3 regions of the Marinobacterium sp. YM272 genome follow, and region 1 is predicted to be linked to each of the others. Evidence: predicted binding sites of a transcription regulator. Region 1 holds the regulator's gene; each other region holds the start of a gene.
What was found. The regulator FNR, encoded in region 1, switches genes on or off when oxygen is low (the NO sensors DNR and NnrR bind a similar motif). The targets are predictions, from matches to a motif close to TTGATNTANATCAA.

Region 1 (10,075 bases):
GCGCGGATCTCGTTACTGGTCAGTTCCTGCCCCTTGATTTTGATCACCCCGGATTCGTCCGCGAGGGTATCTTTCAGCTCGCACTCCTGCTCGAGTTCGAAGCCGTTCGGCAGGGCTGGTTCGCCCATCACCCAGCCGGACAGGGTGGCGCCGGGGGACTGCTGTACCTCGGGAAGGCGCACGCGCAGGGAGCCAAGCGCTTCCCGCAGTTCGCTGAGCAGTTGTTCGGCTTTATTGATCGACGAGGCGTCGACGACAATCCAGCCGTGCTCGGCGGAAACCAGGGCGTGGGTGGGGCGACGCCGGGTGAATGCGCGGGGCAGAAGCTCGAAGGTGACTTCATCCTTGAGGCTCGCGCGCTCCTTGCGATAGACCTTGCGATCCTCCTCCTGCTCGATCTGCTCCACCTTTTCGTTCAGCGCGTCGCGCACCACGGTACCCGGGAGGATACGCTCCTCCTGCTGCAGGCAGATCAGCAGATAACCGTTGCTGGCGAAGACCGGGCCTTCGGTCAGTCCCGAGGTGGGCGAAGTCCAGCCGGTGCGTTTCTGCTCGTGGCGGTTGCAGGGGGTGAAGGGCTTGGCGAGAAGGGCCTGCTCCAGTTTATCGGCATCAAAGTCGGTATCGGGGGTGAAACGGTACCAGACGGCATTTTTGAACCAGAGCATTGCGCCTCCTGTCAGGGTCCAGTTGGATTGCAGCGGATTAAGCGAAGGCGCGCATTATTGAGTGGCACTGGCTCAGATGCAAGGGGAGAGCCTGTATCAGGCGCCCTCGTACGCGATCAGCGAATACACCGGCACTCCGGTTTCCTGAATGCGTGAAGACCCCTGCAGGTCCGGCAGGTCGATCAGCGCGGCGGCTTCAATCACCTCGGCCCCCAGGTTCTTGATCAGTGTGCAGGCGGCAAGGATGGTGCCCCCGGTGGCGATCAGGTCATCAAACAGCAGTACTCTGTCGCCGGCGGTGACGGAGTCAGACTGCATCTCCACGGCGGAGGTGCCATATTCCAGTTCATATTCCTGATGGATGGTGTCGCCGGGCAGTTTGCCTTTCTTGCGTACCAGAACCAGCGGCAGGTTCAGCTGGTGGGCGAGAATCGAGCCAAACAGAAATCCGCGGGCGTCGATACAGGCGATATGAGTCAGGTCTGAGTTCAGGTAACGATGAATGAACGCATCGGTCACCATTCTCAGTGCCAGTGGGTCCTTGAAAATCGGTGTGATATCCCTGAACAGGACACCGGGCTCAGGCCAGTCCGGCAGCGAGCGAATAACGGATTTGACGTAAAACTCGTCGTAGGACATCGGGAAGGGCTCCTTGGCTCCAAGGCTTGCTGTTGATCTAACTCAATGTGCAGAAGCGGGTGAGGGTGTTTAATGGTCGGCGTTGGGTTACACATTGAGATGGCTACTTCATTGTGCAACTGTACTGGCGCTTATCCCCGCGGATAAGCGCCTTTTTTATGTCTAACCCCTTTGGGTGCTGCTGTCGGACTCTGCAAACGGGTTGCATTCGCCCGCCAGGTCGTAGAGTTCGGACAGGTTGTTCAGCTCGATCTCCTTGCCGTCTACCTGGATCAGCGACATCGCCTGGAACCGGGTAAAGATACGGCTGACCGTTTCCACCGCCAGGCCCAGATAGTTGCCGATCTCATTACGGGACATCGACAGGCGGAACTGGGTCGCGGAGTAGCCGCGGGCGCGGAAGCGGGTGGACAGCTTGATCAGGAAGGTAGCGACACGCTGCTCGGCGTTTTTCTTCGACAGCAGCATCATCATCTGCTGGTCGTCGCGCAGCTCCTTGCTCATGGTACGCAGCATCTGGCGACGCAGTTCCGGCATCTGCCCGGCCAGGTCATCGAGCCGCTCGAACGGAATTTCGCAGACCGTGGTGGTTTCCAGCACCTTGGCGGAAACCGGATAGGTGACACCGTCAACGCCGCTCATACCGACCAGCTCACCGGGGAAGTAAAAGCCGGTGATCTGCTCTTCGCCTTCATTGGTCAGGGTGTAACTTTTGATGGTTCCGGCGCGTACGGCATAAACGGTTGTAAAGGCGTCGCCCTGATGAAACAGGTGCTCACCTTTCTTGATCGGTCGGCTTTTCTCGATGATGTTATCGAGTCGTTCGATCTCGGTCATGTTCAGCGAAACTGGCAGGCACAGCGAGCTCAGACTGCAGGTGTTGCAGTGAACCTGCTGGAGACTGCGCAGTTTACCTTCACATTTATGGTCACCCATGGGGCTGTCCCTTTCTCTAGGTGGGTTTGATCACTATCAAGCGGCTACCCAGGCATTATGTAACATTTGGCGCGCGCCTTGAAGTAACCACTTAAATGATCCTGGAATAGCGGCGTGTGGCTGTTTCAGGCGGGATGTAGGCGTCAAACGCCATACAGATGCGACGAATCAGCAGCCGGCCGGCATCGGTCACGCGGATTTGATGGCTGTCGAGTGATACCAGACCGTCGTCGGCAAACTGCGCCAGGCTGTCCAGCTCTTTATGAAAATAGTGGCGGAAATCGATAGCGAATTCTGCCTCGATGCGCTGCATATCAAGCTCGAAATGGCAGATCAACCGGGTGATCACGGCGCGACGGATATGGTCGTCCGCGCTGAGCTTGACGCCCCGGCGCACGGCGTGGCCCCGGTCTGCCACGGCCTGACCATAGGCGCTGATCTCGTGCTCGTTCTGGTAGTACACATCGCCGATCTGACTGATGGCGGATACGCCCATGGCGACCAGGTCACAGTCGGAATGAGTGGTGTAGCCCTGAAAGTTGCGGTGCAGTTGGCCGTTGGCCTGTGCCAGCGCGAGCTCATCGTCCGGCTTGGCGAAATGGTCCATGCCAATATAAACATACCCGGCCGCCAGCAATCGCTCGATGGTACTTTGCAGAATATGCAGCTTGGTTTCGGGGCTCGGCAGATCTTCGGCTTTAATATGGCGCTGGGGGCGGAAACGATCCGGCAGATGCGCATAGTTGAATACCGACAGCCGGTCCGGTGACATCTCGATGACCGCATCGAGGGTGGCATTGAAACCATCCAGCGTCTGGTGGGGAAGGCCGTAGATCAGGTCCATGTTGATCGACTTGAATCCCAGTGCTCGGGAGGTGTCGAGCACCCGCTGTGTCTGTTCGGTGGGCTGGATGCGGTTGACCGCTGCCTGCACTTTTGGATCCAGATCCTGTACGCCCAGGCTGATGCGGTTGAAACCGATCTCGCGCAGCACTTCGAGGCTGGTGTCCTGCGCTTCGCGCGGGTCGACCTCGATCGAGTAGTCACCCTGGTCGTCATCACGCAGATTGAAGTTGTGGCGCAACGCAGCCATCAGGTCGCGCATCTGCTGATCCGAGATAAACGTCGGTGTGCCGCCGCCCCAGTGCAGCTGGTTTACCTGACGCTCGCCGCTGTACCAGCTGGCAAGCTGTTCCATCTCTTTGTAGACGGTGTCGAGATAGGGCTGGGCCTTGTCACGACGTCGGGTGATCACCTTGTTGCAGGCGCAGTAATAACAGACATGCTCGCAGAAAGGGATGTGCACGTAGAGGGACAGCGGACTGTTCGTATCGGTACTGGTGCGTGCGCACTCTATCAGATCATCGGCGGATAGCTCGGGATCGAACTGAAGCGCTGTCGGGTAGGAGGTATACCGGGGCCCGGACAGGTCGTAGCGGCGAATGAGATCGAGATCCCACTGGATGCGGTTATTGGTGCTCACTTCTGGTCAATCCTCGTTAAACCTTGTCGCGGGGCGCAAGTATAACAGTCCGATCTGTGTATCGCTTGACCGACGTCAATGGCCGGTCAGAGCGGAAATGGGAAGTGTGTAAACGCCGAAGAGTATAATCAGCACCCCTGCGCCTCTGCGCACGCCCTGGCGTTGCATCAGCGATCGGACCTGCTGGGCCAGCAGGCCGGTGGTCAGCATTGCCGGCAGCGTGCCGAGACCGAAACCGATCATCAGCAGGGCGCTGTCATACCAGTGCCCCGCCGCTGACGACCAGATCAGTGTCGAATACACCAGGCCGCAGGGCAGCCAGCCCCAGAGAGTCCCCAGAAGCAGGGCGCGCGGCAGGGTGTCAGCCGGGAGCAGTTTGGCGGCGAGAGGACGAAGATAGCGCCAAAGCAGGCCGCCGGCGCGCTCCAGCCGTGTCAGTAGCTGCCACCACTGTGCCACGTACAGTCCCATCAGTATCAGCAACACAGCGGCCAGCGTGCGCAGAATAATACCCGTACTGCCACCGCTGATCTGGTAGCCGAGCAGACCGATCAGCGCCCCGGCAACCGCGTAGCTGGTGATGCGGCCGATGTTGTAGGCGATGATCAGGGGGATGCCGCGGCGTGAATCTCCCTGGCTCAGGCTGACACTGGCCGCGATGCCGCCGCACATACCGACGCAGTGGGTTGCGCCAAGCAGGCCGATCATCAGTGCGATGGAAAACTGTAGAGGTTCAGGCGCCATTTTTATCTTTGACGCTGCCTGTGTCGCCCTGGTTTTTCTCTTCACGCTTTACATCACCGGGAATCAACTCCTCGTCATCGTCGTAGAGGATGCTGTGGGCCGGTGATTCCAGGTCGTCAAACTGACCTGTATTGACACTCCAGAAAAATGCCCAGATCGCGATTGACGCAAGAATGATCGCTATGGGTATCAGCAGATAGATGATGCTCATATAGGGCTCCGGATTAGCGTTTTGGCTTTCTGGGGGCGCGGCTGAGTCTCAGCGCATTGCCAACCACCACCAGTGAGCTGGCCGACATGCCGATTGCGGCCATATAAGGAGGAATATAACCGGTGGCGGCCAGCGGCAGGGCCAGCAGGTTGTAACAGGCCGCCCAGGCCAGATTTTCACGAATGATGGCGCGGGTTTTTCTGGCCAGGCGCACGGCGTCGCCCAGTCTCAGCAGGTCGTTGGCGATCAGTACCGCGTCGGCGTTGGTTTTGGCCAGATCTGTAGCGCCAGCCATGGCAACGGAGGCGCGGGCGCCGGCCAGTGCCGGGATATCGTTGATGCCATCACCGACCATGATCACCTCGGCGCCCTGGGCGTTCAACTGGTTCAGAAACGCCAGTTTGTCCTCCGGTTTGACGCCCTTTTCAAGACGGCCAATACCGAGTCTCTGGGCCACTGCGTCGGCGGCGCTGGAGCTGTCACCGGTCAGCATGACGCTCTCGAGTCCAAGCTGTTTCAACTCATCGACGATCTGCCGAGCCTCGGGACGAATCTGGTCATCGAGCAGGAACCAGCCCAATGGCCCGGTTTCATCGCAAAGCAGCAGCCACAGACCCTGTTGGTCAGGCTGGGACGGCGCGGGAACGCCCGTTATCTGTGCTGCAAACTCGGGTTTACCTATACGGTAGCGGTTACCGGCAATCTGTCCTTCAAGCCCCTGGCCGAGGTGGTTTTTGACCTCGTCCGCCTGTTCGGCGGCGAAAGGGGCAAAAGCGCGGGCGATGGGGTGTTCTGATGCAGATTCGAGTGCGGCAGCGAGCTGGCGCAGCTCTTTTTCCCCCGCGCTCCCGAGAGGGTGAACGGCCTGGATCTGCAGATTTCCCTCGGTCAGGGTGCCGGTCTTATCGAAGACTACGTGGGTCGCCGTTGCAAAGCTTTCCAGCACGTGTCCCCGGCTGATCAGAAGCCCGCTGGCGCGCAGTGTGCCCGTGGCCGTTGTCAGCGCAGTGGGGGTTGCCAGGGAAAGAGCGCAGGGGCAGGTCACCACAAGCACAGACAGCGTGATCCAGAAGGCATCTTCCGGACGGATAAACCACCAGCTGGTCGCTACCGCAATGGCTGCAAGGAGTGTGGCGGTAACGAAATAGCGCGCTACCTTGTCGGCGATCCGCGCGACCGCCGGTTTTTCCGCCTGAGCCCGGTCGAGCATGCGCACGATGGTTGAAAGGCGCGATTCGCTGCCGGTCTCGGTGACCCGTACTTCGACGGCGTGCTCCACATTCTGGGTGCCGCCCACCACGGCATCGTCAATGCCGCGGGCCAGGGGGATATACTCGCCGGTCAGTGCGGATTCATCCACCGACGTGGAACCGCGCACGATAATGCCATCGCAGGGAATGGTGTGCCCTGGTTTTACCAGTACCCGGTCATCACGCTTAAGCTGGGTGGCCGGGACCAGTTCTTCCTTGCCATCACTAAGTTTCAGCGCGCTGGTTGGTAACAGGTTAAGCAGTGCGTTACCAGCGCGCCCGGTGCGGTGGCGCGCCTGCATCTCCATGAAGCGGCCAACCAGCAGAAAGAAGGTGAACATGGTCACGGAGTCGTAGTAGACGTCGCCGGTTCCCGTGGCGGTCGCCCAGACGCTGGCGATATAAGCGCAAAGAATAGCGATGGATACCGGCACGTCCATGCTGAGCTGGCGTGTGCGCAGGTCTCTTAAGGCGGCCTTATAGAAGGGTTGGGCGGAGTAGAGCGCAACCGGCGTGGCAAGAATAAATGCGGCCCAGCGGATAAAGTCGACAAAACGCCCCTCCATGGAGGAACTGATATCGCCGGCGTACAGTGCGGCGGTCAGCATCATCACCTGCATGGTGAATACGCCGGCTACGCCGAGGCGGCGGATAGCGCGCTTGCGTTCCTGTTCGAGCAGGGCCTCTTCACGGTTGGGCTGATAGGGGTGGGCTTGATAGCCGATACGGTCAACCTCACCCATCAGTGTGCTGAGGGCTGTCTTTTCAGGATCCCAGCACAGCCGTGCCCGGTGTGTGGTCAGGTTGACGCTGATACTGCTAACGCCGGGCTGTTTCGCCAGGTGGTGTTCCAGCAACCAGGTACAGGCAGCGCAGGTAATACCTTCAATCACCAACAGCGCTTCTCGCTCACCCCTGTCGTTGCTGTGGACGAAGCTTTCCTGTACCTCGGCGCTGTCGAAGAGGCGCAGCTCCTGCTGGCGCTGTTCCGCGTTGCTGTTGCGCACCTGTTCATTGGTGGCGTTCTGTTTGTCCCGGTGCCGATAAAAGGTGTCGAGACCCCCTGCCACTATGGTCTCTGCCACGGCCAGACAGCCAGGACAGCACATCGCTCTCTCTGCGCCGTCAATGCGAAGGGTGAAGTCACTGCCCGGCGGCACCGGAAGGCCGCAGTGATAGCAGTGGGTCAGTGAGCCGGTCTCGACACGGGAGTTCATGCAGCTCGGATTCCGTTACTTCGCGGCGCCCAGGTCGAAGGTCTTGTGATCGTAGGGCGGGGTGGTTTCCGTGCGTATCTGCCAGCTTTTATCAAACGGCTCAATAATCACGTAGCGTTTGCCTTCGATCTTGCCCTGAAGGTTGGAGCTGTATAACCCCCGGTTGTCGACTGAGCGCAACTGCAGTGCCTGATCATATTTCTGGTGGGTAGGGTGCACCAGATTGAGCTGAAGCTGCGGTGGCAGCTGTTCCCGGCTGGCCAGTTGCAGCTGAACGTCACCGGTGAGGCTGTCCAGAGTCAGTCTGCCCTGGATACCCATTTTCAGGGCTTGCTCTTCCCGGGAGGGGTCCGCGCTGATGCCTCGGGCCACCTTGTAGAAGTCATCCTTCACGACGCCATCGTTGGTGACGATCGACAGGTAAAGGAACAGAAATCCGTAGATAACGGTTGCGATCAGTGGTGCAAGTACGAACCAGAGCCAGGTCTGTTTGTACCAGGGGGCGTGGGTTTCTTCGCGCATGAACTACCTCAAAACAGTGCGGCCGGGAGTGATCCCGGCCGGTATTCTAAACTAATTGCCGATCAACTTGGATAGCTTTATCTCGACGGCGAAGGGCCGATAAAACGGTTGTCTTCTGTCATCGTGATCGCAGGGTTATCCGTCGCTTCGACAGTAAACTTGATATCGTAATTGGGGCGCTCGATATCCGCGGGATCCATCTGTACGCGCACCGGATAGTCCAGCAGCTCACCAGCGGCAATGTCGACAACATCCTCTGTATGCAACTCAAGACCTTCTACGCCGGATACGCTGATGCGGTACTGATGATCCGCCTGTTCCTTGTTAGCGATTTTGAGCGTGTAGACGTTCTCGATCTTTCCGGACGGAGTGGTTGTATAGAGCTGTCCCCGGTCGCGAATGATATCGATCTCCAGTGGTACCCGGCTGTACAGGGTGTAACCGAAGGCGATGAACATCGCGACCAGCGCGGCAAAGTAACCGATCAACCGGGGGCGGAAAATGTGGGTTTTCTTGCCTTCGAGCTGGTGCTCCGTGGTGTAGCGCACCAGGCCGCGGGGGTAGTTCATCCGGTCCATGATGTCGTCGCAGGCGTCGACGCAGGCGCCGCAGGCGACGCATTCATACTGCAGTCCGTCACGGATATCGATGCCGACCGGGCAAACGTGGACGCAGTTGCCGCAGTCTATGCAGTCACCGAGCCCCTGTTCCTTGTAGTCGACGCCTTTTCTGCGGCTGCCGCGTTTTTCGCCGCGCTTTTCATCGTAGGAAATGATCAGCGTGTCCTGGTCGAACATGACACTCTGGAAGCGGGCGTAAGGGCACATGTAGATACAGACCTGTTCGCGCAGCCAGCCGGCGTTGCCATAGGTGGCGACGGTGAAGAAGGCCAGCCACCAGGTTTCCCAGGGGCCCAGATCCCAGACAAAGATGCTGGGTACAAGTTCGCGGATAGGGGAGAAGTAGCCGACGAAGGCGATGGCGCTTGCGGCCGCGATGAATAGCCAGAGACCGTGCTTGGCGGCTTTACGGAACGCCTTCTCTTTGCTCATCTTGGTCTTATCAAGCTTCATCCGCTTATTGCGATCACCTTCGGTAATGCGCTCGGCCCAGATAAACAGCCAGGTCCAGACGAACTGGGGGCAGGCATAACCGCACCAGAGGCGACCGGCAAAGACGGTCACAAAGAACAGGGTAAAGGCGAGAATAATCAGCAGCCAGGAAAGCAGCATGAAATCCTGAGGCCAGAAAGTCAGTCCAAATACGTGAAACTGGCGGTTGGGCAGGTCGAACAGCACCGCCTGTCGGCCATCCCACTGAAGCCAGGAAAAGCCGTAGAACATGATAAGCATTATGGCGCCGGATATGACGCGGAAGTTCTTGAAAAAGCCCTTGTAGTATTTGACGTAGATATGTTCGCGCTTGGCGTAAAGATCATACGAATCTTTTCCGTCGCCGGCGCCTTTTTTGGGCGTGAGATCTTTTACCGGAATCTGGTTCATGCCGAATCACCACACAGAGAGAAGGCGACCCTTGGTGAGGTCTTGTATTAGGTTTCGCGAATACTACAGTGCATGCGCTGCGCAGTGCCAGTCCCGCTGAGGGAAGGTCTGCTTGTTGTTGGAATTCTCAGTGCAGTCTGCTATCCGCTCGAGAAACTTTTGGTCTCCCGTTGCAACTGTACCGTGAATAATAGAGAAACAACAAAAAAGGCGATATGACCTGAATCATATCGCCTTTGTTTAAGTTGCCTGCTTCTTACTTGTTAGACAGGCTGTACACGTATGCCGCGATCAGATGGATCTTGTCATCGGAGAGAAGATCCTTGTGTGCCGGCATAACGCCTGCACGGCCGTTGCGGATAGTGTGAGCAACCTGTTCGAAGCTGCCGCCGTAAAGCCAGATGTCGTCGGTCAGGTTCGGAGCCCCCAGTGCCTGCATGCCGGTGCCTTCAGGCGTATGGCAGGCCGCGCAGAGTGCTTGGAACTGGCTCTCGCCGCGTGCAGCCGCCGCGGCGTCGACTTCCTGGCCGCTCAGAGAGAGCACGTAGGAGGTTACGTCGCGCACACCGTCCTCACCCAGCACCTGGCCCCAGGCCGGCATGCCGCCGTTACGACCATTGGCGATGGTGGTGATCAGGGTGTCCGGCTGGCCGCCATACAGCCAGTCGTTGTCGGTCAGGTTCGGGAAGCCGTATGCGCCGGTACCTGCAGAGCCGTGACAGACTGAGCAGTTGTTGGCGAACATGCGCTGACCCATTTTCAGACCGGTCTCATTTTCCGGTGCCTGCAGTTCTTCAATGGACAGAGCTGCATACTTGGCGAAAACCGGCTGGTAGACCTCTTCCGCGTGCTGCATCTCTTCTTCCCACTGACCATGGGAGCTCCAGCCCAGCAGGCCCTGGA
Region 2 (10,075 bases), 2.1 Mb from region 1:
TGGTCGGTGTTGTCTGCCAGCTGGTACAGCTCTGCGTCAGCATCCGCGATCGCGAGCAGAACAAGGCCGGTGGCGACCCCTGGAATGGTCACACCCTGGAGTGGTCCACCACCTCACCGCCGCCGTTCTACAACTTCGCCTCTACGCCGCACGTTGAGGGTATCGATGCCCACACCACGGCTAAAGAGAAGGGTTATGCCGGCTGGCGTCCCGAGAAGTTCGCGCCGATCCACATGCCGCGCAACACCTCTGCAGGCATCCTGATGGCCGGATTCCTGACCCTGATGGGCTTTGCATTGATCTGGCATATCTGGTGGTTGGCAGGTGCAAGCTTCGTGGCAACCATCGTTACGCTGCTGGTACGCGCCTACGACAACGATACCGACTATTACGTCCAGCCGGACGAGATTGAGCGGATCGAAGGCAAGGCCGGCGCCAAGTTGGCGGAGCAGGTATAAATCATGACGACACAAGTAACTTATCCCGCAAACACCTATCCGGTGCCCGAAGATGAGCACCACGATCCGGGCGAGAATACTCTGTTCGGTTTCTGGCTCTACTTGATGACGGACTGCCTGCTGTTCGCGTCTGTCTTCGCTACCTGGGGTGTGCTCTACTTCGCCACCGATGGTGGTCCGGGACCGAAGGATCTGTTTGAGCTGGACTACGTGGCGATCGAAACCGCCGCGCTGCTGGTCTCCAGTATCACTTACGGCTTCGCGATGATCTCGGCCCACGCCGGTCGTAAGGGCGGCGCCCTGTTCTGGCTGGCGGTGACCTTTGTCTGCGGTGCGGTGTTCATCGGTATGGAGGTCAACGAGTTTCATCACCTGATCGCTGAGGGCGCAGGCCCGCAGCGCAGCGCATTCCTGACCGCGTTCTTCTCGCTGGTCGGCATGCACGGTCTGCACGTCACTGCAGGTCTGCTGTGGATGATCGTGATGATGATCGAAGTCTCCAAGCGCGGTCTGGGTGGTAAAACCCTGACCCGCCTGGGCTGCCTGAGCATGTTCTGGCACTTCCTGGATGTGGTCTGGATCTGCGTGTTCACCAGCGTTTACCTGATGGGGGTTCTGTAATGGCACATTCCTCTCATGACTCTCACAGCGGCTCTCACAGCACGTATCACGGTACGGTGAAGGGCTACCTGACAGGTTTCGTACTGTCGATCATCCTGACGGCGATCCCGTTCTGGATGGTAATGGAAAGCGACTTCACGACCAGCGTGAAATTCTGGACTATCAGCATCCTGGCGGTGGTACAGATCATCGTTCACCTGAAGTACTTCCTGCACCTGGACTTCACGCACGAAGGCAAGCCGAACACCCTGGCTTTCCTGTTCAGTGCGCTGATTATCGTGCTGGTGGTTGGTCTGTCGCTGTGGATCATCTACGAATCCAACGCGATGATGATGTGAGCGTCGTATGCTGAAGCTTAAACGTTACCTACTCGTGGCCAAGCCGGGGATTATCTTCGGCAACCTGGTGGCGACCGGCGGGGGCTTCCTGCTGGCGTCCCAGGGCCAGGTCGACTGGCTGCTGCTGGCGATAACCGTACTCGGGATATCGCTGGTGGTTGCCTCCGGCTGTGCGGTGAACAACTGCATCGACAGGGATATCGATCGCCGCATGAAGCGCACCCGCAACCGTGTCACCGTCACCGGGGAAATCTCGGTGACGGCGGCGCTGGCGCATGGTTTTGTGCTTGGTGTGGCGGGCTTCTCGCTGCTGGCCTGGCAGACCAATGCCGTCACCGTTTTCTTTGCCGCCTTTGGCTATGTCATCTACGTCGGCGCTTACAGCCTGTGGATGAAGCGCAAGTCGGTCTACGGAACTCTGGTCGGCAGTCTGTCCGGCGCGGTACCGCCGGTGGTGGGTTACTGCGCCGTCAGCGGTCAGTTCGATGCCCAGGCAGGGATTCTGCTGCTGATGTTCTGCCTCTGGCAGATGCCGCACTCCTATGCGATCGCCATCTATCGCTACCGTGACTACGAAGCGGCCGGGATTCCGGTACTGCCGGTGGTCAGCGGTGTGATGAAGACCAAACGCCATATCGCGCTGTATATCCTGGCTTTCCTGCCGGCGGCGCTGGCGCTGGTGATCGGCGGTCACGTCGGTATGGCCTACCTGGCGGTAGCGGCGGTGACCAGTATCTGGTGGCTGGTGCTGGCGCTGCGGGGCTATCGCGTCGGCATCGACGAGACTCGCTGGGCACGGCAGGTGTTTGCGTTCTCCATCGTCACCATCACCGCGTTAAGTATTGCCATGGCCGTGGACGTGCACCAGCCGGTTACGTCCCTCGCCATGCTGTGACGGGGTTTGGAAGGGCCATGGCAGGCAAGTTCATGTCAGGCTCTTAGACCGGCTTTCGGCTTTTCCGAAACCCTTTTTTCACCGGCCCTCGGGTCGGTTTTTTGCGTCTGGTGGAATGTAATCCAGGTGCTGCTGTCTTAACCTCCACGCCGCGTATAGACTCCTCGTTCGCCCGATAGCCAAGGATTGAACCATGCAGACACCGAGCAAACTATTGAATCAGGTCCTGGCAGCGCTTCTGCTGCTGATGCTGTCTTCCGTGACACTGGCCGAACTGGCGCCGGTACGTATCGAGGCATACATCGACAGTCTGACGGATGTCCGCGAACTGGGTGATCAGCTTAAGGCCGAGGGTAAAGAAGCGTTTCTGGCAGGCAAGATCATGCCGGGAGCAGGGGAGCGTTTTGATCCTCACCAGCGCGCGGTGTCGGTACTCAAACGTGACGAACCCGGCTATTACGCCGAGCTTGGCAAGCGGGTGGTTCCAAGAGGTTTTACCAGCGCAGAATCCTGGGCGCGGACCGGTGATCAGGTGGTTCTGGCCTATGGCGCTGCCAAGGTCGCGGCGGAAAGTCCGCAGATGCTGGCGCTGGCTGCCCAGAGCGGGCCTGAGCAGGAGCTGCTGATGCAGGCGCTGCCGCCAAAGCAGCGGGAACAGTTCAAACAGGCGCTGGTGATCGCCAGAGCGCTGGCGCAGGTACCGGCCGCTGACCGGGAGGCGGTCACGCCCTATGTGGGTCAGCTGGATCAGATATTCAACCAGTACCGGCAGTAAGCCCCTTTGACCCGGGCCGCTGAGCGTCAAGCCTGGCCCGGGTTAGCCTCGGCATTAGGCCTCGAGTGTTTCGCCCAGTCGCTGGACTGCGGTTTCCAGCAGCAGCGGGCTGATCTCATGGCCCACATTCTTCTCCGTATCCAGGGAAACCCGGGCACCCAGAGATTCCAGCCGTTCGCAGGCCTGTCGGGCTAACTCCACAGGGATCACCTCGTCCGCCTCACCATGCAGCAGGTGGATCACCGTGTGCTGCGGCGCGCTGTCCGGCAGGCTGGCGTAGCGGCCCGAGAAGCCGAGTATCTGGCCGGCCAGTCCATCGCGCACCTTGATCGCTTCCAGTGACATGATGGTGCCCTGGGAGAAGCCGACCAGCACGGTGTTTGCGGAGTCGATGCCGTAGCGCTGCTGCAGTGCCTCCACCATGGCGATAAAGTCGGGCAGCACCCTGGCGACCCGTGCCGGACGTTCGTCATTGGTCATATTGCTCAGAGAGAACCATTGCCGGCCCCCGAAGCCGCCGTCAAAAGGTTCAAAACCATCGACCACACAACAGATGGCGCTTGGAAAGGCTGCATTCAGGGCCTGCCCCAACGGCGCCAGGTTTTCTTTATTGGCGCCCACGCCGTGAGCCAGGATAAACAGATAACGGGCTTCACCCCGGGCAGGGATTTCGATCATCTCGGGCAGGGTCATGCGGCAAATTTCTCCAGAGGCAGGTTAAGTGGAAAGCGGCTGGCAGGAGGGTATGGCTGCCAGCTTCGAAACAGAATATCCGTAGTTAAACATAAGGTTAATCAAACTGCGTATGGACTGGCGGTTTAGACTAAACGGTGTCTTGAATTTATTGGCTGGATAGCGAAACACTATTTGACTCAGGTCAATAAAGGTCTAATCTGAATCATGCAGGCCAAATCCCTCTGGCCGTGGTTCGCAGGTGTTTCGTATGCAATCCCAGAGTCGTCTTTTACCCCTCATCACACCGCTGCTCTTCGCATTGGTGGTGATGCTTGTCGCGTTGTCGGCAGAGGCCGGGGTTAATGAAGATCGTGGCGTTGCATCCCCCGCCATCATCGTCGATAGCTGCATCACCGACCCTGCACTTGGACAGCTGGGTGATAGCGATCACAACCCGGCAATGCCTGCCTCGCCGCTCCCTGCGGTATCAAACGGTCAGTTGCTGGAAACGCCGGTCGGCCGGGCATATCCCCCCTCGGAATTTAGTCTTCTGCCGCGCTCGCGTGCACCTCCTGTAGTTTTCTGATTTCAGCCTGAGCTTGTAAATCTGTTGTGTTTTTTACTACTGCGCCCACGCGCAGGGAGGAGTATCTCATGGACCGTTATTCTGAACTGAAAACTGTCAGCCTGAGCGATTACCAGTCTGTTGTTGAATCTGAAGATGTTGAACGCTTTGATCTGGACAGTCCGGCACGTCTGGTCGTTACCGATTTTCTCTATCACAAGCCGCTGGTGCTGAACCCCGATGTCGGGGTGGATGATGCGATTGCCGCCATGCGTCGTGCCCATGTGCGCTCGGTGCTGATCGCCAACGGTGAGTTCCGCGGTATCGTTACGGTGGCCGACCTGGAAAGTCGCAAGGTGCTGAGCCTGGCGACCAGCTCTGGCCAGTCGCGCAGCGATCTGGCGATCAGCGATCTGATGATCCCCAAGGCGAAACTCAAAGGGGTACCGATCAATGTGATCGAAACCGCCAGCATCGGCGCCCTGCTGCAGACACTGAAGAACGAAGGCCAGCAGCATATGCTGGTGGTCGATCCGGAGAATCAGCGTATCCGCGGTATCATCTCCGCCAGCGATATCGCCCGTCGTCTGCATGTGTCGGTGGAGATCAACCACCGTGCCACCAGCTTCCGTGAACTGGTCGAGGTGATCTCTTCCGGTCGCGACGTGGGCTGATCCTACACGACTTGTCTATCCTGAATCTGACGTAGACCTGCAATTGTTGGTCTGCGTCAGTACCTTGCCGGCGCTCAGCTGAGATACTCAGGTTGAGGCCGGCAGGCAAGAGCCCGGTAACGGCCGTCGCAGGATAGAAGGAGAAGTCGGCATGGCACCCGAATACCGGATGATGGATGGCAATGAGGCCGCCGCCACCATCGCCCATCAGCTCAACGACGTAATCGCGATTTACCCTATCACCCCCGCCTCACCCATGGGGGAACTCTGTGATGCCTGGAGTGCATCGGGAAAGACCAATCTCTGGGGCGCCGTCCCCGATGTGATTGAACTGCAGAGTGAGGCCGGTGCCGCTGGTGCCGTTCACGGCTCCCTGCAGGCGGGCGCCAAAACCTGCACCTTTACGGCCTCCCAGGGACTGCTGCTGAAAATCCCCAACATGTTCAAGATCGCCGGTGAGCTGACGCCCACGGTGTTCCATGTGGCGGCGCGTTCGGTGGCGACCCATGCGCTGTCGATCTTCTGCGATCACTCCGACGTGATGGCCACCCGCAGTACCGGTTTTGCCCTTCTTTCCGCCAACACCGCCCAGGAAGCGATGGATTTCGCCTGTATCGCCGAGATGGCCACGTTGGAAGGGCGGGTGCCGGTGCTGCATTTCTTCGATGGCTTCCGCACCAGTCATGAGGTCAGCAAGGTCGAGTTGATCAGCAGCGAACAGTTGCGCGAACTGGTGCCACCGCATCTTGTACAGGCTTGCCGGGACCGCGGCATGTCGCCCAACCGACCCGGCGTTCGCGGTACCTCGCAGAACCCGGACGTGTTCTTCCAGTCCCGCGAGGCGATCAACCCCTTTTATGCCGCCTTCCCCGATATCGTGCAGTCCGCCATGGATCGCTTTGCTGCAGTAACCGGGCGCCAGTATCGGACGTTCGAATATGAGGGTGACCCGGAGGCGGAGCGGGTGGTGGTGCTGATGGGCTCCGGCGCTGAAACCGCCGCCGAGACGGTGGCGGATCTGAACGGTAAGGGGGAAAAGGTTGGCGTATTGAAAGTGCGCCTGTTCCGTCCCTTCGACAGTAAGCGGCTGGTGGCGGCCCTGCCAAAAACCGTAGCTTCCATCGCCGTGCTCGATCGCACCAAGGAGCCGGGTTCCGACGGTGAACCGCTGTACAAGGATGTGGCCACCGCCCTGTTCCAGGCATATAACGCCGGCCAGCTTGAAAATGGCCTGCCGCGAATCGCCGGCGGTCGCTTCGGGCTCGGCTCCAAGGAGTTCACCCCGGCCATGGTCAAGGCGGTATTCGATGGCCTGAGCAGCGGACAGCTCGGTCCCCAGTTCAGCGTCGGTATCGACGATGATGTCAGCCAGCTGAGCCTGGCCTGGGATCCGGATTATCGCACCGGTGCGGCGGAGAACTGGACCCAGGCGGTGTTCTACGGCCTGGGTGCCGACGGCACCGTCAGTGCCAACAAGAACAGTATCAAGATTATCGGAGCCGAGGCAGGGCGCTACGCCCAGGGGCATTTTGTCTATGACTCGAAAAAGTCAGGCGCGGTGACGGTGTCGCATCTGCGTTTTGGCCCGAAACCTATTCGTGCCGCCTACGAGATCCAGCCGGGGCAGGCGGATTTTGTCGCCTGCCATCAGCCGCAGTTTCTCGATCGCTACCCAATGCTTGATCTGGCCCGCGAAGGCGCCAGGGTTCTGATCAACACACCGCTGAGCGGCGATAGCTTCTGGCAATCGCTGCCGGGGCCGGTGCAGCGGGCGATGCAGCAGAAGCGGCTCAAGGTCTATCTGATCGATGCCTACTCGGTGGCACAGGAGGCGGGCCTCGGTAAGCGCATCAACACCATTATGCAGACCTGCTTTTTCGCCTTGGCAGGGGTGTTAACGAAAGAGGAGGCGATCAAACGCATCAAGGCAGCGGTGGAGAAAAGCTATGGCCGACGCAGCCGCAGCATCGCCGATATGAATATCAGCGCCATCGATAATGCGCTTTCGCATCTGGCGGAGTTCAGCGTACCGGACAGCAATGCCGGGCAGATACCGATGCGGGTGCTGGAGATACCCGGTGAGGATCCTTTCCTGCACCAGGTCACCAGCGAACTGATCGCCGGGCGGGGGGATGGCCTGCCGGTATCGAAACTGCCGCTGGATGGTGGCTGGCCCTCCGGCACGGCGCAGTATGAAAAGCGCGATCTGGCGCTGAATATTCCCCACTGGGAACCGGATCTGTGCACCCACTGCGGCAAGTGTGTGCTGGTCTGTCCGCACAGCGTTATCCGTTCCAAGGCGTTTGATGCCAGGTTGTTGGAAGGGGCGCCGGAGAGTTTCCAGGCGGTGCCGATCAAGGGGGCCAAGGATTTTCCGCCGGATACAATGATCAGCTACCAGCTCTCGCCGGAGGACTGCACCGGCTGCACGCTCTGCGTGGAAATCTGCCCGATAGCCGACAAGAGCAACGCCAGCCGCAAGGCGATCAATATGGTGCCCAAGGAGCAAAGGGTCGACGAGGAAAAGGCCAATTGGGCCTTCTTTAAACAGCTGCCGGAGTTTGACCGCACCCAGGTAAAAGAGACCACGCTCAAGGGGGCCATGCTATACCAGCCGCTGTTTGAGTTCAGTGGCGCCTGTTCCGGCTGCGGTGAGACTCCCTATGTGCGGCTGCTGAGCCAGCTCTACGGCGACCATATGCTGGTGGCCAACGCCACCGGCTGTTCATCGATCTACGGCGGTAACCTGCCCACCACGCCCTGGAGCTATAACGCCGAAGGCCGCGGGCCCGCCTGGAACAACTCCCTGTTTGAGGATAACGCCGAGTTTGGCCTGGGTATGCGTGCCGCCCTGGATGCCCAGCAGGCCTATGCCCGGGCACTGCTGGAAAGCCTTGCAGGCAAGCTGGATGGCACCTTTATCAGTGAACTGATGAACGCGGATGAAAGCAATGAGACGGGGCTTGCCGACCAGCGCCAACGGATCGACAGGCTGAAGGAACAGCTGACGCCGATCGATGATCCGGTGGCACGTTCGCTGGAAGCGGTGGCCGACAAGCTGGCGCGCCACAGCGTCTGGATCGTCGGCGGCGATGGCTGGGCCTACGATATCGGCTATGGCGGGCTCGATCATGTGCTGGCCTCGGGCCGCAACGTCAATATTCTGGTGCTCGATACCGAGGTCTACTCCAACACCGGTGGCCAGACCTCCAAGGCAACACCGCGGGCGGCGGTGGCCAAGTTCTCCGCCGGCGGCAAACCGGGGCCGAAAAAGGATCTGGCGCGCATCGCCATGGATTATGAACATGTCTACGTGGCACATGTGGCCTACGCCGGCAAGGATGTGCAGACCCTGCGTACCTTCCTGGAGGCGGAAAGCTATGACGGCCCCTCGCTGATCATCGCCTATTCGCCCTGTATCGCTCACGGCTACGACCTGGCAGACAATCACCAACACCAGCGCCTGGCGGTCGAGTCCGGCCACTGGCCACTGTTCCGTTACGATCCGCGCCGGGCCACCGAGGGCAAGAATCCGCTACGGATGGATTCCAAGCCGCCGTCGATCCCCTACAGCCACTTTGCGCGTGCCGAAGCGCGCTTCAGCATGTTGAGCCGTACCCATCCCGAGGCCGCTAAGGCATTTCTGGAGGCGGCCCAGCATGAAGTGACCGAACGTTATCACCGCTATGCCCAGCTGGCCGAGCTCAGCTGGGAGGAGGTGGAATCCCCGCCTGAAAATAATGAACAGAGCCCGGCGGGGGAGGAGCAATAATAATGAGCAATAGACTCGAAGCACGTTATCTGGGGCTGGCGCTGAAAAGCCCCCTGGTGCCTTCGGCCTCGCCGCTGACCGCCACCTTCAGTGGCGCCCGTGAGCTGGAGGAAGCCGGCGCTGCCGCGATCGTTATGCACAGCCTGTTTGAAGAGGAGTGCCAGCAGGACCATGCCATGCTGCACCAGTTTCTCTACGAGCAGGAGCTGGGCCACTCGGAATCCGATGGCTACCTGCCGGTGCCGGACACCTTTCGTACCGCCGAGGAACGTTATCTGGATAACCTGCAGCGGATGAAAGCGTCGCTGGAGATCCCGGTGATCGCCAGCCTCAACGGTGTCACCCGCCGGGGCTGGGCGGAGCATGCGCGCCAGCTGGCGGCCGCCGGCGCCGATGGCCTGGAACTGAATATCTATTACATCGCTGCGGACGTAGAGGAGTCCTCCATGGATGTGGAGCGGCGCTACCTGGATATCGTGCATTCGGTGCGCGCATCGGTACCTGAGCTGCCACTGGCGGTGAAGATCTCCTCCCAGTTCACCAGCCCTGTGCATTTTGTTGCCCAGCTTAAGCAGATCGGTGTCAATGCGGTGGTGATGTTCAATCGCTTTCTGCAGCCGGAACTGACGCTGGAAACCCGCACCCTGCACCCGATGCTGGAGCTGTCCCACGCCGATGAACTGCGCGAGCGGCTGCGCTGGATCGCTATCGTACGCGCCCAGGTGGCGATCGATATCGCCGTTACCGGCGGCGTTCACTCTGCCTCCGATGTGATCAAGGCGCAGATGTGCGGTGCCGATATCACTCAGATGGCCAGTGTGCTGATGCAGCAGGGGCCGGGGGTGATCCGGCAGATGGAAACACAGATGCTGGAGTGGATGGACGTCAATGAATATGACTCGCTGCTGCAGTTGAAGGGCAGTGTGTCCTATCGCAACGCTGCCGATCCATCCGGCTTTGAACGTGCCAACTATCTTGAAACCCTGGATAGCTGGCGTCCCTGAGTGCTGCCGGAGATCAGGCCTCGGTTAGATCTCCCTCTTTGTCCCGCTGCCTGGCCGGCTCAGCTGGTTTCGGCAAACGAGCGCAGCCCGCTGAAGATAAAGCGTTTGATGTGATCAGCGATCTCGTCGGCGGGGCGGCTATAGATCGACTGGATCGGCGTGGGTTGGTCCGGATCGATAATCAGCAGCATCAGGCAGGGTGACATCAGCCCGAGCAAACCGTAGAAGCGCCTGGGATCATCGCTGGGGATGCCGGTTAAGTCGCTCAGCAGAGGTAACACGATCTCGATACGTGGCA
Region 3 (10,075 bases), 2.2 Mb from region 1:
AAAGGCCTAGCTGAGGTGTTCGCCGATTTTCTCGGTTTTTACGCATTGCTTGGAGGCGTTATGCACTCAAGTGGTGCGGAATCAGGCCGGTGAACCGTTCATTACGGTTTATGCTATTCATGGCCGGTAATTGACGCTTTAGGCATATAAAGATGGGAGTGGTTATTTGTGCTGGTTCTGAGGGCAGCGGGGTAGTCAGCATTCCTGGACAGTTGCTCTATTTTTGATCAAAAAAACGGAGAAACTGCTTGATGTCGGTGCAGGTTCGCGAAGCCACACAGGCATGTTTGAGGTTGGCTTTTATTTATCGGATTGTTTTTAAAGGAATAAATAAGAATTGGCACGAGCTTCGCTTTAGCTTTTGCAAATCGAGGCGTGTCGGCTTTTTCTTCCAGATCGACGACACCGCCACCGAATGCTCGTTTAGAGCCTGACAATTAGCGAATACGGCAAGGGCGCCGTTCCTGTATCACAGACCGAGGTCTGGGGTGTGGGAGCGGCGCCCTTTTTTGTTTCTGGATAGGAGTTGTTATGAAAAAGACCCTGAACCGTCGTTCTCTGTGCAAGCGTGTCCTTCTGGCTGCTTCTGTCAGCCTGGCCTCTGCTTCCCTGTCACTTCCAGCTCTGGCCGAGGTGGGCTATGCCGAGAAAGAGGAGTTGAAATTCGGCTTCATCAAACTCACCGATATGGCGCCGCTGGCGATCGCCTACGAGAAGCAGTACTTCGAGGATGAAGGGCTCTATGTGACCCTGGAAGCCCAGGCGAACTGGAAGGTGCTGCTGGACCGCGTCATCGACGGCCAGCTGGATGGCGCTCATATGCTCGCCGGTCAGCCGCTCGGTGCGACCATCGGTTTTGGTACCAAGGCCGATATCATTACCGCGTTCAGCATGGATCTGAACGGCAACGGCATCACCGTTTCCAACGATATCTGGGAACAGATGAAGCCCAATATCCCGGTCGGTGAAGATGGCAAACCGGTGCACCCGATCAAGGCGGATTACCTCAAGCCGGTTGTGGATAAGTACAAGGCCGAGGGTAAACCGTTCAACATGGGCATGGTGTTCCCGGTCTCCACCCACAACTATGAGCTGCGCTACTGGCTGGCGGCCGGTGGTATTCACCCCGGTTACTACGCACCGGCCAAGGGCGACACCAGCGGCCAGCTTCAGGCGGATGCGCTGCTTTCCGTTACCCCGCCGCCGCAGATGCCGGCGACCATGGAAGCCGGCACCATCTACGGTTACTGCGTCGGTGAGCCCTGGAACCAGCAGGCGGTGTTCAAGGGGATCGGTGTGCCGGTGATCACCGACTACGAGATCTGGAAAGACAACCCGGAAAAAGTGTTCGGTGTCTCCAAAGAGTGGGCCGAGAAGTACCCCAACACCCATATCCGCGTGGTCAAGGCGATGATCCGCGCCGCCAAGTGGCTGGATGAAAACAACAACGCCAACCGCCCCGAAGCGGTAGAGATTCTGTCCCGCCCGACCTACGTGGGCGCGGATGAGGAGGTGATCGCCAACTCCATGACCGGCACCTTCGAATATGAGAAGGGCGATGTGCGTGACGTGCCTGACTTTAACGTCTTCTTCCGCCACAACGCCACCTACCCGTACTACTCCGATGCGATCTGGTACCTGACCCAGATGCGCCGCTGGGGCCAGATTGCCGAGCCCAAGCCGGACAGCTGGTACATGGATATCGCCAAGCAGGTGTACCGCCCGGATATCTACGCCATCGCTGCGAAAGAGCTGATTGCCGAAGGCAAGATGGATGCGTCTGAGTTCCCGGATTTCGACTCTGAAGACGGTTTCAAGGCGCCGCAGACCCAGTTTATCGATGGCGTGACTTATGACGGTCACAAGCCCAACGAGTATCTCGAGAAGTTCAGCATCGGCCTCAAGGGCGAAGAGCAAATCTAAGCTTCGGAGCAGCCCTCCGGGGCTGCATATCCGGGGGAGGAGAGTTTACCCATGACTAGCATTCGTATGGCATTGGCCGGAGTTTCCAGCATCGCCGGTGTGAAATCCAACGATACCCTGGGCAGCTGGTTCAAGCGTGCGCTAGGGGCGCTGGGGCTGCCGCTGCTTGGCCTCGCCGTGTTCCTGTTTATCTGGCAGGCCGGCGCCAAGCAGATCGACACCTCGCTGGGGCAGTTTCCGGGACCGACGCAGGTCTACGAGCAGTCGGTGGCGCTCTATGCCGAGCATGTCAGTGAGCGTGAGCGGGAGACGGCGTTCTATGAGCGTCAGGAGCAGCGCAATGCCGATCGCGTCGCCAAGGATCCGGATTATGTGCCGAAGATTCGCGACTACACCGGCAAGCCGACCTTCTTTGACCAGATCGGTACCAGCCTGGTGACCGTGTTGGCCGGCTTTGCCATCGCCGGGATCATCGCTATCCCACTGGGGATCTGCATCGGCCTGAATGCATCGCTGTATGCGGCGCTGAATCCGATTATCCAGCTGTTCAAGCCGGTATCGCCCCTGGCCTGGCTTCCGCTGGTGACCATGGTGGTCAGTGCCGCTTACGTGACCGACGACCCGATGTTTGCCAAGTCGTTCCTGACTTCCCTGTTTACCGTCGCGCTCTGCTGTCTCTGGCCCACGCTGATCAATACCGCCGTTGGTGTATCCGCCGTCAGCCAGGATCTGCAGAACGTCAGCAAGGTGCTGCGCCTTAGCTGGATGACCCACGTGATCAAGATCGTGCTGCCGTCGTCGGTGCCGATGATCTTTACCGGTCTGCGCCTGTCGCTGGGTATCGCCTGGATGGTACTGATCGCCGCGGAGATGCTGGCGCAGAACCCGGGCCTGGGCAAGTTCGTCTGGGACGAGTTCCAGAACGGCAGCTCCGACTCCCTCGGCCGCATCATGGTGGCGGTGCTGGTGATCGGCCTGATCGGCTTCCTGCTCGATAGGGTCATGTTGCTGCTGCAGCGCCGTGTGTCCTGGGACAAAAATGCAATTACCCGTTAAGGAGGGCTCAACATGTCTAAGCATCTCGAACTGACCGGTGTCTCCATCGAGTTCCCGACGCCGAAGGGCTCCTTCAAGGCGTTGGATAACGTAAACCTCAAGATCGCACGGGGTGAGTTTGTTTCGCTGATCGGCCACTCCGGCTGCGGTAAGTCCACTGTGCTCAATATCGTTGCCGGCCTGTACCAGTCCACCACCGGTGGTGTGGTGCTGGATGGCAAAGAGGTGAACGAGCCGGGCCCTGAGCGTGCCGTAGTGTTCCAGAACCACTCGCTGCTGCCCTGGCTGACCGCCTACGAGAACGTGGAGCTGGCGGTGAAGCAGGTGTTCAAGGGCAAGAAATCCAAGGCCGAGATGAAGGCCTGGATCGAGCATAACCTGGAACTTGTCCACATGACCCACGCCATGCACAAGCGCCCGGATGAGATCTCCGGCGGCATGAAGCAGCGCGTCGGTATCGCCCGCGCGCTGGCCATGGAGCCCAAGGTGCTGCTGATGGACGAACCCTTCGGCGCGCTGGACGCACTGACCCGTGCACACCTTCAGGACTCGCTGATGGAGATCCAGAAGGACCTGAACAACACCGTGATCATGATCACCCACGATGTGGATGAAGCGGTTCTGCTGTCCGATCGCATCGTCATGATGACCAACGGACCCGCGGCTACCGTGGGCGAGATCCTGGATATCGAACTGGAACGTCCCCGTAACCGTATCCAGCTGGCGGACGATCCCCAGTACAACCATTACCGCCACGAAGTGCTCAGCTTCCTTTATGAGAAGCAGCGCAAGGTGGAGGATATCGGTCAGCACCGCAGTCAGAAGGCTGCCGGCGCGAGCCAGGAGGCTGCGGAAAAAAAGCAGGCCCGGGCTTAAGTGACGGATAAGGAAGGATAAGGTCATGAGAAAGCAGGTCGATCTGCTGATCATCGGTAACGGCATGGCGGCTAACCGGCTGCTGCAGGAGTTGTGCAAACAGCCGAACCGGCCCGAGTCGATCCTGGTCATCGGTGAAGAGCCCAGGCCCGCGTACAACCGGGTGCTGCTGTCACCGTTTTTGGCCGGTGAGCTGGGTGCGAGTGACGTGGAGCTTAACGAAATCGACTGGTACGCAGAGCAGGGGATAGAGCTGCTGTGTGGCGATCCGGTCCTGGAGGTGGACCCGGCCACGAGACTTGTCAGAGCGGCGGGCGGAAAGGTGGTTCGGTATCGCCGGCTGGTGTTTGCCACCGGCTCCCGTTCTGCGATGCCGGAGATGCCGGGGATCGAGCTTGACGGTGTGATGGGCTTTCGAACCTGGGCGGATGTGGAGCAGCTGCAGGCCCGGGCCGCCAGAGGCGGGCGCGCGGTCGTAGTCGGTGGCGGTCTGCTGGGGCTGGAAGCCGCTGAGGGCTTGAGAAAGCTGGGCATGCAGACCTGCGTATTGCAGCGTGGTCCCTGGCTGTTGAACCGCCAGCTGGACAGGAGCGCAGCCGGGTTGCTACAGGCAACGCTGGAAGAGCGCGGCCTAAAAATATTAACCGGCGCAGGCATCGAAATGCTGCAGGGAGACCGGGGGCGCGTCAGCCAGGTGATGCTCAAGGATGGTCAGATGCTGGACGCCGACCTGGTGGTGGTCGCTGCTGGCATCACGCCGGAAACTGCTCTGGCCAGGGAGGCAGGTCTTAGCTGTCACCGGGCGATCGCTGTGGATGCGCGGATGCGCACCAGCGATGAGCGGGTGTACGCCCTGGGCGAGTGCTGTGAATTCCAGGGGCAGACCTATGGTCTGGTTGCACCGATCTGGCGCCAGGCTGAGGTGCTGGCGCAGGTATTGAGCGGTCAGGAGCACGAGTATAGCGAGCAGCCCATAGCGACCCAGCTAAAGGTGAGCGGTATCTCACTGTTTTCCTGTGGCGAGATCGATGCCAAGGACGCTCAGGCGATCGAGTACCTGGATCTGGCGCAGCGAGAATATCGTAAACTCTGGCTCAACGAAGGGCGTCTTATCGGTGCCGTACTTTATGGTGATACCCGCTTAGGTCCCGGCTATTTCGATGCCTTGCTGGCGCAGCATAACCTCTCTGGACAGCGCGAATCCCTGCTGTTTGGCATTGAAAACGACAGGGTTGCCTGAGAGCCCGACAGGCAATATCCGGCGGGTCTAATAAAAGCAGCAGGCTGGCTGATAGTTGAATTTATCTAAACTAAGGATGAAGAAAGGATCGTTTTAACTCAGCCAGGTGGCTCCGTATCATAGGCCTCAAGTTAGACATTCAACGAAAGTCGAATCCAAAGAGGTGTCATCATGGCTGAACAAAATCTTACTACTGCTGAAATCGCCCGTCGCAACGGTTGCGAAGATCCGATCGTCCTGGCCCAGATCGAGCGCGCTGAATACATCGCTGAACTGATCCACGGTCTGACCAGCTGGGTTTCTACCAAGGTTTCCCAGGTTGCTCACGAAGTTACCGCGCTGTTCCACCGTCACGCTCACTGACCGGTAGAACAGCCCCTCCCCAGGGCTGGGGACAGAATAATAAAGCCCTTGCTCTTCTTTTCTGCGCGCCTTGACGGCCGCACCGCGTAACACCACTGGCTTCAGTATCTGCTGTATCTCTGCTTTATATCTTAAAAACTGTTATTGCCTTGCACTGAGGACGTTGTCAGGTTGCCGCTGGACGGGCGTGTGACGTTTGAAGGCTAGCGTTTGTATCTATCGTTCTGCTTCCGTGCCTGAATCAATCGGCGTCCTACAATGGTCGCGATGTATGATTTCCCGTAGCAGCAGCGACCTCGCCGCGATCATCCGCGGTGGTTTTGAATAACCGCTTTACCGGGTTCAATCGGCGCGAGGGCGAGCTTCCTACTGCGCTTCGTAACGTTGGTCGGTCAGGGTTTTCATAAAGGCGACCAGGGCATCGACGCGGCGATCATCCAGGGCAGGGGCGTCCTTCAGGATCTCTTCCGACAGGTTGCGGTTCACCTCGGCGTCGTTCCAGGCATTACCGGTTTCCGGGTTGATCGCCCGGGCCGGATTGCGGCTGTTGTAGTGGTCATAAAACAGCACCACGGTACGTAGATCCTCAAAGACGCCGTTATGCATGTAGGGGCCTGTGACCGCCACGTTGCGCAGGGTCGGCACCTTGAATTTGCCGTCACGGGTCGGGTCATCGATGCTGGCGTTGGCCGAAAGACCCAGGTCAGTATCTCGCTCAAGCGCCGGGTTCACCGGTACGCCGATGTTGTGGTAGCTGTAATCGGTGAATGTCTCCCGCTTGTACATCGGCGTCTGGCTGAGCTGATGACACTGGTTGCAGTTGGTGAACTGCTGGGAGAAGAACAGGGTGCGGCCAAGCTCCTCCTCGGCGGTCATCTCGTATTCGCCACGCAGGTAGCGGTCGTATTTCGAATCGAAGGGCGAGAAAAATTCGGTCTGCTCAAACGCCTCGATGCTGTCGCCAAGGGCCTGGTAGGCACGCTCCGTATCGCTCAAAATTGCGGCGTCAAACAGCCTGGCGAAACTCTGCTGATAGTAGGCGTCCTCGCGCAGCCGCTCGATAATCGCTGCCTTGCTGGTCATCCCCATCTCCGCCGGGTTCAGCGGTGGTCCCATGGCCTGATCGGCTAAGGTTGCGGCGCGGCCATCATGAAACTGTCCGCCCTTGTAGCTGCCATCTTCGCTCTGATGGAATTCAGGGGAAAAGGCGGCGTAGCTGGCGGTGGGCGCATTGCGGCCGCCGTGGGAGCTGCCATCGTCGCCAAGCGAGTCAGGGGTGCCCTTGGGATCCACGAATCCGCTGGCAGGATCATGGCAGCTGGCGCAGGACTGGGTGCGGTTTTTTGACAGGTTGACGTCGAAATAGAGCCGCTGACCCAGCTCGGCCAGCGTTTCTGCGCCCTGGGTTTGCGCGGTGCCGCTACCTGACTGGCAGCCGGCGAGCAGTGTACCCAGTAGCACAGTCGCCACCAGTGGAGCTCTGTTGCGATATAACTTCATGAGTCGCCCTCTATACCTGCCAATACGCCTGCCCGGCACGCGCCTGATCGGGATGAATAACCTGACAAAACGTCAAGGTAATTACAAATGATACATATTATCAGTCGCATTACAAAGTGGAAGACGGCCTGGCCTGTTGCAGGTCAAACATTCAGGCCTGGAGTTGATGCGAGCGCCTGAGGTAAAGGGGTGAGCTAAGGGGTGAGGCTGGGGCGTTGGAAAGCGCTGAGCTGTGGATAAAAAGAAGCCCCGGCCTAAAGCCGGGGCGGGTGTGGTGCCGGGATCTCCAAGTCAGCTGGGCTCAGGCAGCTGCCTCGTCCTTCTCCGGTACCGACTCGCGAATCAGGTAGTCGAAGGCACCCAGTGATGCGGTGGCGCCGGCTCCCATGGCGATAATGATCTGTTTGAACGGCACGGTAGTCACATCACCTGCGGCGAAGACGCCCGGCATGGATGTTTCACCCTTGGCACCGATCTCGATCTCGCCAAATTTGGACAGCTCCAGATCGCCCTTGAGCCATTCGCTGTTCGGTACCAGTCCGATCTGGACGAAGATACCGGCCACATCCACGTCGTGGGATTCGCCGCTGGCACGGTCGGTGTAGGTCAGACCGGTGACACGTTCGCCATCGCCGTTCACCTGGGTGGTAGCGGCTTCCTTGATGATCCTGATGTTCGGCATCGATTCCGCCTTGCGCACCAGTACTTCATCTGCGCGCAGGGTGTCGCCGAATTCGAGTACGGTGACATCCTTGACGATACCGGCCAGGTCGATAGCCGCTTCGATACCGGAGTTGCCACCACCGATTACTGCCACGCTCTTACCCTTGAACAGAGGACCGTCACAGTGCGGGCAGTAGGCCACGCCCTTGCCGCTGTACTCTTTCTCACCGGGGACGTTCATCTGTCTCCAGCGGGCACCGGTAGCCAATACTACGGCGCGGCTCTTCAGGGTGGCGCCACTTTCCAGGTCGACCTCAACCTGACCTTCGCGACGTAACTTAGAAGCTTTCTGCTCGGTGATGATATCCACGTCGTAATCGCGGACATGCTCTTCCAGGCTGGCAACCAGCTTGGGGCCTTCGGTGTACTTGGTGGAGATGAAGTTCTCGATCCCCACCGTGTCCATCACCTGGCCACCGAAACGCTCGGCGACGATACCGGTACGGATACCTTTACGCGCAGCGTAGATTGCCGCCGCGGCACCGGCCGGGCCACCACCGACGACCAGCAGGTCGTAGGGTTCTTTCTCGGACAGCTCGGCAGCCTTGCGCTCGGCGGCGCCGTCGTCGACCTTGTTCAGGATCTCCGGCAGGGTCATGCGGCCCTGGCCGAAGGCTTCGCCGTTCAGGAACACACTGGGAACGGCCATGATGTTGCGCTCGCTCACCTCATCCGGGAACACGCCGCCGTCGATCATGGTGTGAGTGATCTTCGGGTTCAGCGTGGCCATCAGGTTCAGCGCCTGAACCACGTCCGGGCAGTTCTGGCAGGAGAGCGAGATGTAGGTCTCGAAGTGCAGCTCCTTGTCCAGTGCCTTGATCTGTTCGATCTGATCTTCAGCCACTTTCGGCGGATAGCCGCCGTTCTGCAGCAGGGCCAGTACCAACGAGGTAAACTCGTGTCCCATCGGGATACCGGCGAAATGAACGCGAGGAGTCACACCCTCGGGGGATACCGCCATGCTCGGTTTGCGAGCGGCGTTGCCCTCTTCGTTCAGGGAAATTTTGTCAGACAGAGGGGCGATCTCCTGCGCCAGTTCGCGCAGCTCTTTGCCCTTGGCTGAGTCGTCTGCAGACAGGGTTATCTCAATCGGAGTAACCAGCGCCTGCAGATAGGAAGTCAGTTGCTGTTTCAGGTTTGCATCCAACATGAGCCTGTCCTGCATTGGTGATTTAAAAAATCTTGAAGGGCGGGCTGCGCCCGGGTACTTGAAACGCAAATACCTCGGGGCAGCCTTGTGTGGAACCGGTCTTAGATCTTGCCGACCAGGTCCAGAGACGGTGCCAGAGTAGCTTCGCCTTCTTTCCACTTCGCCGGGCAAACTTCACCCGGGTGGGAAGCAACGTACTGAGCCGCTTTGATCTTGCGGATCAGGCTTTCAGCTTCACGGCCGATGCCTTCAGCGGTTACTTCAGCCGCCTGGATGATGCCTTCCGGATCGACGATGAAGGTAGCGCGGTCTGCCAGACCCTGGCCTTCACGCAGTACGTCGAAGTTGGTGGTAACAGTCCAGTTCGGATCGCCGATCATGGTGTACTTGATCTTGCCGATGGTTTCGGAAGCGTCGTGCCATGCTTTGTGGACGAAGTGAGTGTCGGTGGAAACAGAGTAAACTTCGACGCCCAGCTTCTGCAGCTCTTCGTAGTGGTCAGCAACGTCGCCCAGTTCGGTCGGGCAAACGAAGGTGAAGTCAGCCGGGTAGAAGAAGAATACGGACCACTGGCCTTTCAGGTCAGCGTCAGAAACTTCGATGAATTCGCCGTTTTTGAATGCAGTAGCGGTGAACGGCTTGATCGGGGTGTTGATTGGCTGAGCCATGTCTAATCTCCTTTAGGTTTGTCAGTAGCGTTTCGACAGGATCTAGAATAGGTTTCTCAGTTGGATATGAGAAATTGATTATTCCAAGGTTGTTGATAGCTATCCTTAATCGGCGACCCTGGTTGCTGGACTTGGTCGCTGGGGATTATCTCGGTGGGATTAGACTTCGAAAGATTCAACCCCAGTTCCTGCAATCTATAACTCCTTCAACCCTGAGATTCGTTGAGGTTCGTCAAGCAGATCCCTGTTGCCCGCCAGCCGCAGCCTGTATCGCCGTGAGCGCGATGGTGAAAACGATATCCTCCACCAGTGCGCCCCGGGACAGGTCATTAACCGGTTTGCGCATGCCCTGCAGCATCGGGCCGATACTGATTACGTCGGCACTGCGCTGCACCGCCTTGTAGGTGGTGTTGCCGGTATTCAGGTCGGGGAAGATGAATACGGTGGCACGACCTGCTACGGGGCTGTCCGGGGCTTTGCTACGGGCAACGCTTTCCATGATGGCCGCGTCATATTGCAGGGGGCCGTCAATCAACAGGTCGGGACGCTTCTGCTGTGCTAGGGCGGTGGCCTTGC

Region 2: the regulator FNR is predicted to act here: its motif matches at 5,048-5,061, upstream of nifJ (pyruvate:ferredoxin (flavodoxin) oxidoreductase).
Region 3: the regulator FNR is predicted to act here: its motif matches at 7,092-7,105, upstream of ACQUQP_RS00065 (cytochrome-c peroxidase).

The regions. Positions count from the first base shown of each region.
Region 1 covers NZ_CP194171.1:2,202,013-2,212,087, forward strand. Annotated here, with positions in the region: gene ACQUQP_RS09840 (recombination-associated protein RdgC) at 1-668, opposite strand, end outside; gene ACQUQP_RS09845 (adenine phosphoribosyltransferase) at 765-1,307, opposite strand; gene fnr (fumarate/nitrate reduction transcriptional regulator Fnr) at 1,470-2,243, opposite strand; gene hemN (oxygen-independent coproporphyrinogen III oxidase) at 2,335-3,726, opposite strand; gene ACQUQP_RS09860 (sulfite exporter TauE/SafE family protein) at 3,802-4,470, opposite strand; gene ccoS (cbb3-type cytochrome oxidase assembly protein CcoS) at 4,460-4,681, opposite strand; gene ACQUQP_RS09870 (heavy metal translocating P-type ATPase) at 4,695-7,148, opposite strand; gene ACQUQP_RS09875 (FixH family protein) at 7,164-7,670, opposite strand; gene ccoG (cytochrome c oxidase accessory protein CcoG) at 7,748-9,172, opposite strand; gene ccoP (cytochrome-c oxidase, cbb3-type subunit III) at 9,429-10,075, opposite strand, start outside.
Region 2 covers NZ_CP194171.1:4,351,776-4,361,850, reverse strand. Annotated here, with positions in the region: gene cyoB (cytochrome o ubiquinol oxidase subunit I) at 1-458, shown strand, start outside; gene cyoC (cytochrome o ubiquinol oxidase subunit III) at 462-1,079, shown strand; gene cyoD (cytochrome o ubiquinol oxidase subunit IV) at 1,079-1,417, shown strand; gene cyoE (heme o synthase) at 1,425-2,312, shown strand; gene ACQUQP_RS19570 (hypothetical protein) at 2,506-3,087, shown strand; gene ypfH (esterase) at 3,142-3,780, opposite strand; gene ACQUQP_RS19560 (hypothetical protein) at 4,031-4,348, shown strand; gene ACQUQP_RS19555 (CBS domain-containing protein) at 4,417-5,001, shown strand; gene nifJ (pyruvate:ferredoxin (flavodoxin) oxidoreductase) at 5,153-8,773, shown strand; gene ACQUQP_RS19545 (dihydroorotate dehydrogenase-like protein) at 8,776-9,777, shown strand; gene ACQUQP_RS19540 (TetR/AcrR family transcriptional regulator) at 9,837-10,075, opposite strand, start outside.
Region 3 covers NZ_CP194171.1:12,043-22,117, reverse strand. Annotated here, with positions in the region: gene ACQUQP_RS00090 (CmpA/NrtA family ABC transporter substrate-binding protein) at 532-1,923, shown strand; gene ACQUQP_RS00085 (ABC transporter permease) at 1,975-2,979, shown strand; gene ACQUQP_RS00080 (ABC transporter ATP-binding protein) at 2,992-3,855, shown strand; gene ACQUQP_RS00075 (NAD(P)/FAD-dependent oxidoreductase) at 3,881-5,095, shown strand; gene ACQUQP_RS00070 (hypothetical protein) at 5,267-5,458, shown strand; gene ACQUQP_RS00065 (cytochrome-c peroxidase) at 5,825-6,958, opposite strand; gene ahpF (alkyl hydroperoxide reductase subunit F) at 7,260-8,831, opposite strand; gene ahpC (alkyl hydroperoxide reductase subunit C) at 8,933-9,499, opposite strand; gene pta (phosphate acetyltransferase) at 9,732-10,075, opposite strand, start outside.